2 regions of the Priestia sp. FSL R5-0597 genome follow, and region 2 is predicted to be linked to the other one. Evidence: predicted binding sites of a transcription regulator. Region 2 holds the regulator's gene; the other holds the start of a gene.
What was found. Region 2 encodes Rex, which represses fermentation and respiration genes when NADH is low (regulators of the CRP and FNR family bind a similar motif). Its sites were predicted from a motif close to TTGTGAAATATTTCACAA; they were not measured.
Positions count from the first base shown of each region.

Region 1: the regulator Rex is predicted to act here: its motif matches at 1,693-1,710, upstream of MKX72_RS26460 (anion permease).

Region 1 is NZ_JBBOUZ010000001.1:5,023,491-5,031,088, forward strand. Features, by position in the region: gene MKX72_RS26455 (alpha-amylase) at 1-100, shown strand, start outside; gene MKX72_RS26460 (anion permease) at 130-1,563, opposite strand; gene MKX72_RS26465 (class I SAM-dependent rRNA methyltransferase) at 1,845-3,044, opposite strand; gene MKX72_RS26470 (PepSY domain-containing protein) at 3,238-4,275, opposite strand; gene MKX72_RS26475 (response regulator transcription factor) at 4,504-5,187, shown strand; gene MKX72_RS26480 (sensor histidine kinase) at 5,184-6,632, shown strand; gene MKX72_RS26485 (PepSY domain-containing protein) at 6,673-7,515, opposite strand.
Region 2 is NZ_JBBOUZ010000001.1:216,477-224,074, forward strand. Features, by position in the region: gene tsaB (tRNA (adenosine(37)-N6)-threonylcarbamoyltransferase complex dimerization subunit type 1 TsaB) at 1-271, shown strand, start outside; gene rimI (ribosomal protein S18-alanine N-acetyltransferase) at 285-734, shown strand; gene tsaD (tRNA (adenosine(37)-N6)-threonylcarbamoyltransferase complex transferase subunit TsaD) at 731-1,747, shown strand; gene MKX72_RS01295 (ABC-F family ATP-binding cassette domain-containing protein) at 2,003-3,937, opposite strand; gene MKX72_RS01300 (redox-sensing transcriptional repressor Rex) at 4,397-5,035, shown strand; gene tatA (twin-arginine translocase TatA/TatE family subunit) at 5,089-5,274, shown strand; gene tatC (twin-arginine translocase subunit TatC) at 5,290-6,045, shown strand; gene MKX72_RS01315 (YdiK family protein) at 6,072-6,299, opposite strand; gene MKX72_RS01320 (CPBP family intramembrane glutamic endopeptidase) at 6,296-7,024, opposite strand; gene groES (co-chaperone GroES) at 7,324-7,598, shown strand, end outside.

The sequences.
Region 1 (7,598 bases), 4.8 Mb from region 2:
CTTCACAAAGAACCGAGAAGACCAAGTTGTGATTGAAGAAGACGGCTACGGACACTTCCCTGTAAATGGCGGCTCTGTATCCGTTTGGGCTGAAGCATAAAAAAACAGTGGCCTGCGCCACTGTTTTTTTTACCATAGACCTAGCAGTTTCCACCACAAGCCGCCAATTCCAATCCAAATGATAATATGAATAATTGAAATTAAAAAGCCGAGCGACCACCATTTTTGCTGCGTTACATATCCACTACCGAAGAACACCGGTGCCGGTCCACTGCCGTAGTGAGTTAAACAGCCAAATAAATTGCTAAAGAACGCTAAAATTAATGCTGACAGTAACGGAGGCGCACCAGCGGCCACGATGACAGATAGAAATGCTGCGTACATAGCGCTGACGTGAGCCGTGTTACTCGCAAAAAAGTAGTGAGAATAAAAATACGCAATAGCTAGTACAATCAACGCCGTCATCCAAGACATATGACTAACAGTGCCTTTCATCAGATCACTGAACCAAGGAATCATGCCTAGATCATTTAAGAAAGTTGCCATCATAACCAAAACAGCAAACCAGACTAATGTATCCCATGCTCCCTGTTCTTTTTTGATGTCCGACCAGCTTAACACTTGCGTTAAAAGCAGCGCACATAGACCAATAAAAGCAGTTGTTGTTGCATTAATATTTAAATTAGCGCCAAAAATCCACAGCACAAGCAAAAGTAAAAATACCCCAATCATGTACCATTCTTCTTTCTTTAGCGGGCCCATTTCATTTAGTTTTTTTGCTGCAATTTCAGATGCTTCCGGCGTTTCTTTTAATTCTGGCGGATACAGCTTATAAATAACGAGCGGAATCACAATTAAACTGATAATTCCAGGTACGATTGCAGCCGCTGCCCATCCAACCCATGAAATAGTCTTTCCTGTAATTTGTTCCGTCATTTTAACAGCAAGAGGATTGGCCGCCATTGCTGTTACGAACATAGCCGATGTAATCATATCTCCTTGAAACGATACTTTTGTTAAGAAAGCACCGACTCTGCGCTCCGTACCGTCTCCAGTTCTCGATCCGTATGTTTCAGATAAAGAACGAATGATTGGAAGAATAATTCCTCCAGCTCGTGCTGTATTAGACGGCATTGCAGGTGATAAAAGTAAATCACTTACGATAAGAGAATACGATAGTCCCAACGTCTTTTTACCGAACAAACGAACAAAGATATAGGCAACCCTTGTTCCTAGACCAGTCTTAATAAAACCTCTAGAAATAAAGAATGCAATAACGATCAACCAAATCGTCGTATTTTGAAAACCGCTGAGCGATTGTTCAAGTGTTAATGTATTAGTTAATACAATAATGGTTAAAGATAAAATAGCTACACTGCCTAATGGCAATGGTTTAATGATAAGACCTACGATAGTAGCCACAAAAATAGCGAATAAGTGCCAAGCCTTCACATCAAGTCCGGACGGAGGTGTAATAAACCATAAAACAAGTCCGATTGCCAGACAAATTAATAAAGGAATAAACTTCACTTCGCCGGCAGGCTTTTTAGTTGTTTCAGCCATAATCTTTCTCCTTTCATGTTTTTAAATAATAATAGTAGTAGTATGCTCTTTCCCCTTCGTACCCAATACTTGTCCCATTTAAAATAAAATAATTGTAAAAATACGTTTCATAAGGATGATATTGTAAATTTGTGAAGTGTTGAGCATAATTCCTTTATTATTTTATCATACATATTGACAATTTTTATCTTTCACCTTCATTTTATTCCCTTCAAAATAGCTTGTAAGCGTTATTTCATCAAAATAAATAAGCTGCATGAGTTCATCATGCAGCCTTGCATTTAACGATTTACCTTTTGAATAAACACGACTTTGAGATAATCACCTGACTTAAATTCTTTTATTGTTTTAAAATCAGCTGGAAGAGAGAACTGCTCCATCATTTTGTAACGTTCCCCTTTTTCGTTAAAAGCTTTTTCAATAAACGAATGAAATTTTTTCATATCAAAATTACTTGCATTCGTCGAAGCTACAATGACACCATTTGGCTTTGTAAGAGCAATGGCTTCTTTTAATAAATCTTTGTAGTCTTTTGCCGCGCTGAACGTATGCTTTTTCGATTTAGCAAAGCTCGGCGGATCTAGCACCACAAGATCGAACGTCATATTCTTCTTAACCGCATATTTAAAATACTTAAAAACATCTTCCACAATAATGTCCTGTGCTTCGTGATCAATTCCATTTACACTAAATTGCTCAATTGTTTTTGCCAAGCTGCGATTGGCCAAGTCGACACTTGTTGTTTTCGCAGCTCCTCCAAGAGCGGCCGCCACTGAAAATGCGCCTGTATACGAAAACATGTTTAGAACGGTCTTTCCTTTTGCATATTTATCTCGAATCGTTTTACGGACGTCTCGCTGATCTAAAAAGACCCCAACCATCGCTCCGTCATTTAAATAAACGGCAAAACGAATACCATTTTCTCTTACAATTAAAGGGAATTCACCTTTATTTCCTGTGACAAAATCATCTTCTTCAATATACTGCCCTTTTACGTTGAAACGTTTTTTCTGGTACAGCCCTTTAAAGTTAGGCGCAGATTTTAAAGCTTCAATAACGTATTCTTTAAATTGATAAATTCCTTCACTATACCAACTCGTGACGTAATATCCGTCATAATAATCAATGATTAAGCCGCCAATTCCGTCACCTTCACTATTAAATACACGAAAAGCAGTTGTATCTTCAGACGCATAAAAATCGTGACGAGAGGTAATAGCTCGCTGAATTTTTCGTACAAAAAACGCCGCGTCAATTTGTTCACTTTTCTTCTTCGTCAGAATCCATCCGTAGCCTTTGTTTTGTTTTCCATAATAGCCTTTGGCTAAGAATTGATTCTTTGGAGTGACTAAGTTAATAATAACGCCTTCTTCTTGCAGTTTATGACCATCAACAAGCGCATCTTTTTCAATGAGTGGATAACCTTTATTCACTTTTTTAATAAAAGCTTCTTTGGCTATAACTTGTACTTCTTTTCTCATGTGTACACCCTATCTATTTAATTTAGTTCATTCTAGTTTTATCCATTTTACGAGAATAATCTACATTTATCTTAACATAGATAACCGGTAATGTTTCCAGTTACAAAATAGAAAAGCAGAGGATGCCTTGAAGCACCCTCTGCTTGATATGAATGAAAAATGAAATGTATGTTTTATGTTTTAAGATAAAAAATTATGAGCACTCTTGTCCAGTATATGCATCGAACTTAAGCGTCTGCTGCTTGCTTCCGCTCACTAAAGTCACCACGTATACAGTTATTGAGTTTTCTGTTATAAGCTCAATATGCTCTACTTTTCCTTCTTGATGTTTTAAAGCAAGAACTTTTACAGCGGTCTCCGTTAACGGCTGAAGCTTATCATGTTTTACATGTGTGATTTCACCCGAAACCGCATCGATTGTAACGGTGTATTCCGTATTATCTTTGATTATTTTTACTGTGAAAATCGCTGCGTTTTGATCATATTCTACCATTTTCACCTTACCTGCATATGTAGCCAATGCAAGATCTTTTGCATCTTGTCTCGTTAATAGCTTCACTTCTTGCTGAGAAGTATTAACTACTTTTCCTGTGAAAGCATCTAACGTTACCGTATATTGAGTGCTATCTTTAAGAATCACTGCGACATACTGACTAGCGGATTCTTTAAACTCTAGACTATATACGTAACCACTATATTGTTTAACAATTGCTTCTTTTATTTTTTGCTCTGATATTAGCTGCAGCTCTTTTTTATTCTCATGAATGACTTTCCCCGTTAGACCATCCACGGTTAGCGTATATTCTACTTTGCCATCTACTACAGTTAACGTATATTCATGCGTTTCTTTGTTAAATGTAATAGATTGAATCGCTCCTGTATACTGCTTAGAAATGGATTCTTTCACTTGATTTTGTGTCCATAACTTCACTTCTTGCTTCTTCACTACTTTTCCAGTGCTTGCGCTTACTTCTACGATTCTTTGCTCAAGGTTATTCGTTACAATTGTAATCACATACACACTTGATTCTTGCTTAAATTCCGTAGATGTGACTGTCCCGTCGCAATCTTGCAGAGCAATACCATTTGCCTGAGCTTGCGAGATACTGACATGTTCAGTTGTCTCTGCTTTCGCTGTCTTCATCTCTGCAGCGTGACTCGTTGTAATAGAGCTAAATGCAACTGCAGCTCCTAAAGCAGATGTAGACAATACTTTTGCCCATTTAATCATCCTTACATTTCCTCCTCCTTCACCATTAGACTTTCCGTCTATGGCGTTCTATCTAGTACGCCGTTCATTATGCAAAAGATTTCTGAGAATAAGACGAATAGAAGCTTAAAGTTAGCTGAAGATATAAGAATAGCTACTATTTTTCAGCTTGCTTTCAGCTATTATTCAGGGCTGTTTCAGATAAAAAAGCATAATAGAAAGTAGAGGAGCAAAGGAGTTTTCACCATGATGGATCAACTAAAAGGAATTAAAGTCTTGCTTATAGATGACGAACCAACTATTTTACAGTTTTTATCTTTAGGGTTAACGAATGAAGGATTTGATATCAAAGCTGCCCAAGACGGAATGGAAGGCATTAATATAGCCAAAGAATTCAAGCCTCATATCGCTATTGTAGATGTTATGCTTCCGGGAATGGATGGATTTGAAGTATGCCGCTTGTTAAAGAAAATGGGGAATATAGCTGTCATCATGCTAACAGCAAAAGATCAAGTGGACGATCGAGTAAAGGGGCTGACTATTGGAGCAGATGATTATATGGTCAAACCCTTCAGTTTTGAAGAACTTCTTGCGCGCATTCAAGCTAGAATCCGCAATCAATTTCCCAACTTATTAGACGAAGTATCCATCGGTCCATTTAAAATTGATGACCGCCGCAAAGAAATTAAATACCTTAATCACATACTTGATTTATCCCCTACTGAATATGCACTCTTAAAATTCTTAGTTATTAATCACGGTCTCGTACTAAGTAAATCCACCATTTTAGATCGAGTGTGGGGATATGATTTTGGAGGAGAAGAAAACATTGTTGAAGTATACATTCGATCACTGAGAGAAAAATTACAGGACCATAGCCGAACCGTTATTCGAACGCTTCGCGGTGTAGGGTACCGGATTGATATTTCATGAAGCACAAACGTTTCTTTCATTTGAACTCTCTTCGCCTTCAGCTTTTATCTAGAAGTTTACTCGTTATTTTGAGTTTACTGATGCTGATAGGCGTTTTTCAATACGTATTTATGAAGCAATTTATTTACACAAATAAAATTAGAAGCATCGAAGACCAAATTCACTTAATTCCCGATGATGTCTGGAAGCACGATATTGAAACAAGCCAGAATGTAAAACAATCATCAAGACCAATGGTTTATTTCCCGGGCGTTAATATTACCTTTATCAATCAAAAAAGCACCTTTTTACGGCTGGCTAAGGATCCACATCATTCTTACTTCCCTAAGCTTTCTGCATCTGCATACAAACAAGTAATGAAAAACAGCAACCAGCCGGACAACACGACGAGCCTCATAAAAAAAATGGATGGTCATCAAGAGCAAGTCATTGTTTTAAAACCCATTATCTTTGATGGAGAAATACAGGGAGTTATTCAAATTAATACTCCCACAGAATCATTAAGAGACCTCTTAATCAGACAAATGCTCATCTTTTTAATGCTTTCACTTACCGCAATGACCATTGCTTTTTTTGTTTTTTCTTCTGTTTTAAAACAGACGTTAGTCCCTTTGTTTACTACTACTAAAAAAGTGGAGCATATTAATGCCGGAAGCTTACATGACCGCTTGCCTGTTAATCAAGGACAAATCGAAATGGATCGCCTTTCTCTTTCTATTAATGAAATGCTTGAACGTCTTGAAAAAGCATTTAAAGCAGAAACAGAAGCCAAAGAACAAATGCGGCGTTTTGTTGCGGATGCTTCCCATGAACTGCGAACGCCGCTTACATCTATTCACGGCTTTTTAGAAGTTTTATTAAGAGGGGCTAGCAGTAATCCAGAACAATTAAACGACGCATTAAAAAGCATGTATGGAGAGTCCAAAAGACTGCACAAACTTATTCAGGATCTTCTGCTTCTTGCTCAGCTTGATCAACTTCCACCGTTTCAAAAAGAATACTGTTTTGTAGATGAGTTGATTTTAGATATGAGACCTCAACTCATACTATTGGCGGGGAACAGAAAGGTTTTATTCGACTTTCCAAGCCGTTTACCATCAGACATTAACAAAGATCAATTTAAACAAGTTGTTTTAAACTTATTTTCCAACGCCGTACAGCATACAAATCCAACTACAGGAGTTATTCAAGTGATAGGAAAAATAAATGAGAAAGAACTTTCGTTAATAATACAAGATAACGGTCATGGTATTCCTCAAGAACACCTTCCTCATTTATTTGAGCGATTTTACAAAGCTGATGCTTCACGCTCTCGGGCATATGGAGGAGCGGGCTTAGGCTTGGCCATTAGCGCATCTATTATAGAGCTGCACGGGGGGAAAATACATGTAGAAAGCAAATTGAATGCAGGAACTGCTTTTGAAATCGTATTGCCCTTGACATAAAAAAGACGATTGCCTTGAAGCAATCGTCTTTTTTATCAAATCAGCATACTTTTCCTGTTTGAGGGCTGATTTTTACAGTATGTTTTATATTGTCTGTTCCTTTGATCACAAACGTGTACGCTTGTTCACTGAATGAAACAGATTGAACCGTTCCTTTGTGCTGTTGAAGAGCAGCTTGTTTAGTTTGTTCTTGCGTAAACTTTACCGCTTCGACTTTGATTACTTTTCCCGTTTCAGCGTTTATTTTCACATGGTGATCTTTGTTATCTTTCCCGTGAATTAAAAATGTGTATACATCATTTGCATATGAACTCGATTGAATCGTTCCACTGCAATTTTTTAATGCAATTGATTGAACCTGTGCTTTTGTAAATGCAGCGCTTTGAATTTGAATCACTTTTCCACTTTGTGCATTGACTTTTACGTGGTGATCACGGCTATCGTTTCCATGAATTAAGAACGTATACACTCCATCGTTGAAGCCTACCGACTTAACCGTTCCTCCACAGTTTTTCACCGCTACTGCTTGTGCCTCACTTTGAGAAAAAGATAGTTTTTCAACCTTTACCACTTTTCCGCTGTGTGCATTTACTTTCACATGATGGTCTTGATTATCTTTTCCGTGAATTAAAAACGTGTAGGCGTTATTTTCAAAAGAAACCGATTGAACCGTTCCTCCGCAGTTCTTTAAGGCAATTGTTTTTGCTTGAGCTTGTGTATATGTGGCCGCTTCAGTATGAGCCGACGCTTTTGTTGAAGTAATGTGCTGACCGTCTGAAGCAAATGCACTTGTCATTGAACCAAGAGCAATAGCTGTTCCAATTGTGGCACCTCCCACGGCTTTTGCTACTACTGCTTTTCCTGCTAATACTTTTCCAATCATGATTATACCTCCGCGTAATTTCCAATGTATTTACAGCACAAGCTAAAGGTTTTAACAGCGGTCATTTATCAAAATAGCGCCAT
Region 2 (7,598 bases):
TATTAATAAGGACTGGGCGGAACATTTAAAGTCATACAACAAACCTATTTTATTCATAGGCAATGATCTTTCCATGCATGAAGAGGCGTTAAAAGAAGTGTTGAGTGAACAAGCTGTATTTGCCCATGTTCAGCAGTTTAACCCAAGACCAAGTGAATTGGCTTTCTTAGGAATGAAGAAAGAGCCGCAGTCTGTGCATACTTTTGTTCCGAACTACATTCGTTTAGCTGAAGCAGAAGCCAACTGGCTTGCTTCACAGCAAAAAGGATAAAAGAAGGTATAACATGAAACTAACAATTAAGTTTCGTTTAATGGAAGTTAAAGATATTGATCAAGTAGTGAAAATCGAAGAGAAGTCTTTTACGACACCTTGGAGTGCAGAAGCATTTCAAAATGAGTTAACCAATAATCAATTTTCAACTTACATTGTGATGGAAGAAGGGGAAAATATTATTGGTTATTGCGGAACGTGGATTGTTATTGACGAAGCACATGTAACCAACATTGCGCTATTGCCAGACTACCGAGGCAAGGGACTGGGTGAATTGCTGCTGCGCAACGTGATGGACGTTCTTCGAAAACTAGGTGCTACGTCAATGACATTAGAAGTTAGGGTATCTAATCATATTGCACAATCATTGTATCAAAAGCTAGGTTTTAAACCTGGAGGTATTCGTAAGAATTATTATTCTGATAACAATGAGGATGCATTAGTTATGTGGGTGAATTTATGAATGAAAATCAATTAATTTTAGCATTAGAAACAAGCTGTGATGAGACAGCAGCAGCTGTGATTCGAAACGGTCATGAAATTGTAGCCAATGTGGTGGCCTCTCAAATAGAAAGCCATAAACGATTTGGCGGTGTCGTACCGGAAATTGCATCTCGTCATCATGTAGAACAAATTACAGTAGTAGTTGAAGAAACTTTAAATCAAGCGAACTTGAAGTTTGCAGATATAGATGCAATAGCTGTAACGGAAGGACCAGGGCTTGTGGGAGCACTTCTTATTGGCGTAAATGCAGCCAAAGCGCTAGCATTTGCACATCAAAAGCCATTAATTGGTGTTCATCATATTGCAGGACATATTTATGCAAATCAGCTAATCAAAAAACTAGAATTCCCGCTCTTATCGCTAGTTGTATCTGGCGGGCATACGGAGCTTGTATACATGGAAAGTCACGGTCATTTTAAAGTGATCGGTGAAACAAGAGATGATGCAGCAGGAGAAGCCTACGATAAAGTAGCCCGCACGTTAAACCTTCCATATCCAGGCGGACCTCATATTGACCGCCTTGCACATGAAGGAGAGCCATTAATTGATTTGCCGCGTGCTTGGCTAGAAGAAGGATCCTATGATTTTAGTTTCAGTGGATTAAAATCAGCAGTTATTAACACTGTCCACAATGCGAAGCAAAAAGGTGAAGAGATTCTTCCACAAACACTTGCTGCTAGCTTTCAAGCGAGTGTCATTGATGTGTTAGTAACTAAAACGATTAAAGCTGCAAAGGAATATAACGTTAAGCAAGTTTTATTAGCAGGAGGAGTTGCTGCTAATAAAGGGCTTAGAGCAGCGCTAGAAGAGGCATTTGAACCCCTATCAAATATTGAGCTTATTATCCCGCCGCTATCTCTATGTACGGATAATGCCGCAATGATTGGAGCAGCAGCAAGCGTACGATTTGCTCAAGGAAAACGTTCAGATATGTCATTAAATGCAAACCCCGGTTTGGACTTGGAAGAGTAAGTGACGAATGAGATTTATTTCTCATTCGTCTTTTTTTGTGGATAAAAATGATTTATCAACAATATTCAATAAATTTAGAATTGACTGTGGATAATTATGTGGAAAAGTCCGTGCACTCAGTACACGGACCTGTTATCAACAAGTTTTAATTATGAAAATCAGACAGATATCCACTATTTATTCACAGAGTGGATAAAGCTTGCTCTTAAGCGCATGAACAAGTAAATAGGATGAATAGATACGCAAAAATATAGGCTACTCTTCTAGAAGCAGCTGTAATTCTTCCCACTCTTCCATTAATGTGGATAACTGTGAAGAAATTTTTTCATTTTCACCGTTTAATCTTGATACTTCTTCGTGATTTTGATAAATTTCAGGGTCACAAAGAAGTTCTTCATTCGCCGCTTGGGCGGCTTCTAATTTGTTTACTTCAGTTTCAATTTCTTCAATGCGGCGCGTTCGCTGTCTCATCAATTTCTTTTGTTCTTTATCTTGTTTATAGGACTGTTTATCTACTTTTACCGTACGTTCTTCGTTTGCTTTTATATTTTCTAATTCTTTGATTTCCTCTATTTCTGCTTTCTTTTCTACATAATAGTCATAATCTCCAAGAAATTCTTCTACTCCTTCAGGAGATAGCTCTGCTATTTTATTGGCAGTACGATTAATAAAATAACGGTCATGTGAAACAAATAATAGAGTCCCTGGGTAATCAATTAACGCATTCTCGAGTACTTGTTTGCTATCTAAATCAAGATGGTTAGTAGGTTCATCCAAAATTAAGAAGTTAGCTTTTTGAAGCATAAGCTTCGCAAGAGCCAAACGTGCTTTTTCACCACCGCTGAGCGTGGAAACGATTTTCAGTACATCATCACCTGAAAACAGAAAATTTCCAAGTGCTGTACGGATTTCTTTTTCAGGTTTGGCTGGGTAGTCATCCCAAAGTTCATTTAAAACGGTTTTATTAGACGTTAAATTGGCTTGCTCTTGGTCGTAATAACCAACCATTACATTTGAGCCAAAGGAAATGGTTCCAGTCTTGAAGCTGAGTTTATCCACAATGCCTTTTAATAAAGTTGATTTCCCCACGCCATTAGGACCAACCAACGCAAGGCTTTCCCCTTTTTTAATGCGAAGGTTTGCCTCTTGGACGACATAGTTGTGTTCATCATATCCGATAGACACATCTTCCAGATTTAAGACTTCATTTCCGCTTTGACGTTCAATTTCAAACGAAAAACTAGCTGATTTTTCGCCTTCGTTAGGTCGATTTATTAACTCCATTCGATCGAGCTGTTTACGTCTGCTTTGCGCACGTTTTGTAGTCGATGCGCGGGCGATGTTTCGCTGAATAAAATCATTCAGCTTTGCGACTTCATCTTGCTGCTTTTCGTACTGACGCAACTCTTTTTCATATCGCTCTGCTTTTTGTACAAGGTATTTAGAGTAGTTGCCCGTGTACTTCACCGTTGTTTTTTGTACGACTTCATACACTTGATTTACGACTTTATCAAGGAAGTAACGATCATGTGAAACGATTAAAATAGCTCCTTCATACCCTTGCAGAAACTGTTCCAGCCATGCTAAAGTTTCAATATCTAAGTGGTTGGTAGGCTCATCCAGAATAAGCAAATCAGGCTTTGTTAAAAGCAGTTTTGCAAGAGCCAGGCGCGTTTTTTGTCCACCGCTTAAGGAGGAAATAGGGGTGCTGTAGTCAAAGTTTGAAAAACGGAAACCGTGAAGAATAGATCGTGTATCCGCTTCATATTGATAGCCGCCTAAATCTTTAAACGTTACTTGAAGCTGATCATACTCTTTGGTTAGTTTTTCGTATTGAACTGAATCATTAAAAATGTCTGGATCACCCATCTTCGTTTCAAGCGTACGTAATTCTTTTTCCATCTTCTTTAATGGAGCAAAGACAGTCATCATTTCTTCCCATATGGAGAGTGTTGACTCAAGAACTGTATCTTGTCCCATATAATCAATGGAAACACCCTTAGGTTTAATAATTTCTCCGCTGTCATAGGAAAGCTGCTCAGCAATAATTTTTAATAAAGTTGATTTACCAGCACCGTTTCGTCCCACTAGGGCAATGCGGTCTTTTGATTGTACTTCTAACTTTATATTCGATAAAATGGGTTCTGCCCCATAGTATTTTGTAATACCGTTCAATTGTAGAATAATCATTTTTTCACCTCTAGTAGTATATCCATAGTGTATTTTAACATATTTTTAACTACAAGTTCTTCCTACAAGCGTTTGTAATTTGTAGAGGGACAAGGACAAATGATGAAGCGAATGTTTTGATTCATGAAATAAAATGATTTTACCTGCACATTTTATACAGGATACTATGTTAAAATAAGAGATAAGTGCATCTCTGAACTTATCTATGATGGATGTAAAAAAATCCGTCATGACTAACAAACCGATCCTTTGAAGGGCTAATTGCTTCGTTCTACATACCGACTTTAAGGAGTGCTGAATAGACAAAAGCCGTCGAGGTGTGAAGCGGAGTATATATAAAACAAGAGAAAAGAGAGAGAATTGGAAGCGCTACCTCAAAGCGGTTGATGCTTTGTGAAAGGTAATGCAATATGACTTGAAAATGTTAGTAATGACATACATGAACTGAGGGGGTACAACGTGAACACTGAACAATTAAAAATACCACAAGCAACGGCTAAGCGATTGCCGCTTTATTATCGTTTTTTGAAAAATTTGCATGCTTCTGGTAAACAGCGTGTGTCGTCAGCGGAGTTAAGTGAGGCAGTGAAAGTGGATTCTGCTACTATTCGTCGGGACTTTTCTTACTTTGGTGCATTAGGAAAAAAGGGATACGGCTACAATGTGAATTATTTACTTACATTTTTCCGTAAAACGTTAGACCAAGATGAAGTAACGAAAGTAGCACTGATTGGCGTAGGGAATCTAGGAACGGCCTTTCTAAATTATAATTTTATTAAAAATAATAACACCAAAATTGAGTGCGCTTTTGATGTGATAGAAGAAAAAGTGGGTACGAAAGTAGGCGACGTGCCGGTCTATCATCTTGACCAATTGGAAGATTATATGAGTGATGACATCTCAGTAGCGATTTTAACCGTTCCTGCCACTGTTGCTCAGCAAATTACTGATCGTTTAGTGAGTTGCGGAATTAAAGGAATTTTAAACTTTACTCCTGCACGCTTAAACGTACCGGATGAGATTCGACTCCATCATATTGATCTTGCTGTAGAATTACAGTCGCTCGTCTACTTTTTGAAAAATTATCCTGTTGAATAAGACGGACTGTGTTACGATTTCCTTAAGTCTAAATTAATAAGGAGAGTGGGAATATGGGGATTGGAGCAGGCAGTTGGATTATTATTGCGATTGTAGCACTGCTTATTTTTGGACCGAAACGGTTACCGGAGCTAGGAAGATCAGTGGGCCAAACGCTTAGAGAGTTTAAGCATGCCGCTAGCGGTGCATCAGAAGATCGTGAAAAAGATAAACAGCGTCAAGTAGATGACAAAGAGTAAAAGGGTGATCATAGTATGACCGAACAAGAAATGTCAATATATGATCATATAGGAGAGCTGCGAAAACGCATTTTAATTGTTTTATTTTTCTTTGTGATTGCCACAATTGGCGGCTTTTTTATAGCGGATAAGGTTATTGTCTATTTACAGCATGCTGATGAGGCAAAGAATTTAACGATGAATGCATTTCGGTTAACAGATCCAGTTAAGATTTATATGCAATTTGCTGTTATTATCGGCTGTGTACTTGCAGCTCCTGTTGCACTGTATCAACTTTGGGCATTTATTAGTCCTGGTTTATATGAAAAAGAGCGTAAGGTAACGCTTGGATATATTCCTGTTTCCATTTTTCTCTTTATCGGCGGTGTCTCTTTTTCTTATTTTGTGTTGTTTCCGTTTGTCGTTGATTTTATGACGCGCGTTTCTGATGAGCTGAATGTAAACCAAGTGATTGGCATTAATGAATACTTTTCTTTTTTAATGCAGCTCACACTGCCTTTTGGCTTGTTGTTTCAGCTTCCCGTCGTCGTTATGTTTTTGACGCGTTTAGGAATTATAACGCCTATGTTTTTATCTCAAATTCGAAAATATGCCTATTTCGTACTGCTAGTTATTGCCGCACTTATTACACCACCGGAATTGCTCTCGCACATGATGGTGACAGTGCCGCTCTTAATTTTGTATGAAATCAGCATCATTATTTCCCGCATTTCGTATCGCAAAGTGTTAAAGGCAAGGGCAGAGCAAGAAAGAGAAGATGTTAGTATGTAAAAAAAACCACTGAAACAGTGGTTTTTTTATTTGGATGAATCATCTTGATTTTTATATTGCTGCTGCAATTTTTTAATTTTGTAGTGCAAGATAAAGATGCGAACCGCAAACCTGAAATCGAATGCGGCTACGAGTGCAAATAAGATTGTGGGGAAATTCCAGACGGTTTCCTGGGCATTTTGAATTGCCAAGTAGGTGAATAAAATCCCCATAATAATATAAATAAACCCTCGTGTTAAAGGGATATTCTTCATAAAAACATGCCTCCAAAAATGAACTGCATTTGTTCTGCTTGTTTTTGCATTTCTATAATTTTATCTGCAAAAATAGTTTGAGATAAAATAACGATTGTATTCATCAAAACATGAGCAATAATAGGTACAACAATTAGTCTCGTCCTTGCATAAAGGAATGCAAATACAAATCCCATAGCTGTATACACAAGTAAATGTTTAAAATCCCAGTGTACCGCAGCGAAAATAAGGGAACTAATAAATGCAGAGATAAAGAAATTGTATCGTTTGTGAAGAGAACCAAAAATAATCTTTCGGAAAATAATCTCTTCTAGTATTGGTCCAATAACAGACGTAACGACAATAAGGAAAGGCGTTGCTTTAACAAGATTAACAATATTTTGTGTGTTTTCAGATACTTGGGTAATGCCAAGAGCGTGCTCAATCATACCTGCTACAGCTTGACCAGCCATAGCGAGAAACACCCCAAGGACTGACCAGACAACAGCAATCGTTTTTCCAGCATGTTCTATACGCATGGACATGTCACGGCGCAGCAGCAGTAAGACAATAAGTAAACCAAGGATAAAGCTAATGATAGTCCAATAAGTCAAAAGCATGACATTCGCTGTTCGAACTGGATAGTCATCAAACATTCCTGTTAATTTTAACAGCGGTATACCAACAACTCCTGAAAACTGCATAAGGATGTAGGTGAGGATAACATACCAATAACGTTTTTCCAATCTTCTATACTCCTTTAAAAGGTTTTTATGTATATATGTCGAAGAAGTACTGTAAAGTTAGTAATTTCTTCTTGCTCGTATTGTAACATACATATTATTGAACAGAGAAAAGAATGCTTTATTTCTCAAAATCGTCGAAATCTAAGACTATTATATGTAGTTGTCGTAAATTTTAAATTTTTTTTGTTTAATACTTGCAAAAAAAACCCACTTTGTTTTAATATAATAATTGTGTTAGCACTCGTTGAGGTTGAGTGCTAATAAAAATGCAAACATATTATTTGAGGAGGTTGTTTCACTTGTTAAAGCCATTAGGTGATCGCGTAGTGATTGAACTTGTAAAATCTGAGGAAAAAACAGCAAGCGGTATCGTGTTACCGGACAGTGCAAAAGAAAAGCCACAAGAGGGTAAAATTGTTGCTGTAGGTACAGGCCGAGTATTAGAAAGCGGTGAGCGTGTAGCTTTAGAAGTAGCTGCGGGCGATCGTATCATCTTCTCAAAATATGCGGGTACTGAAGTAAAATACGAAGGTACTGAATACTTAATTTTACGCGAAAGCGATATTTTAGCTGT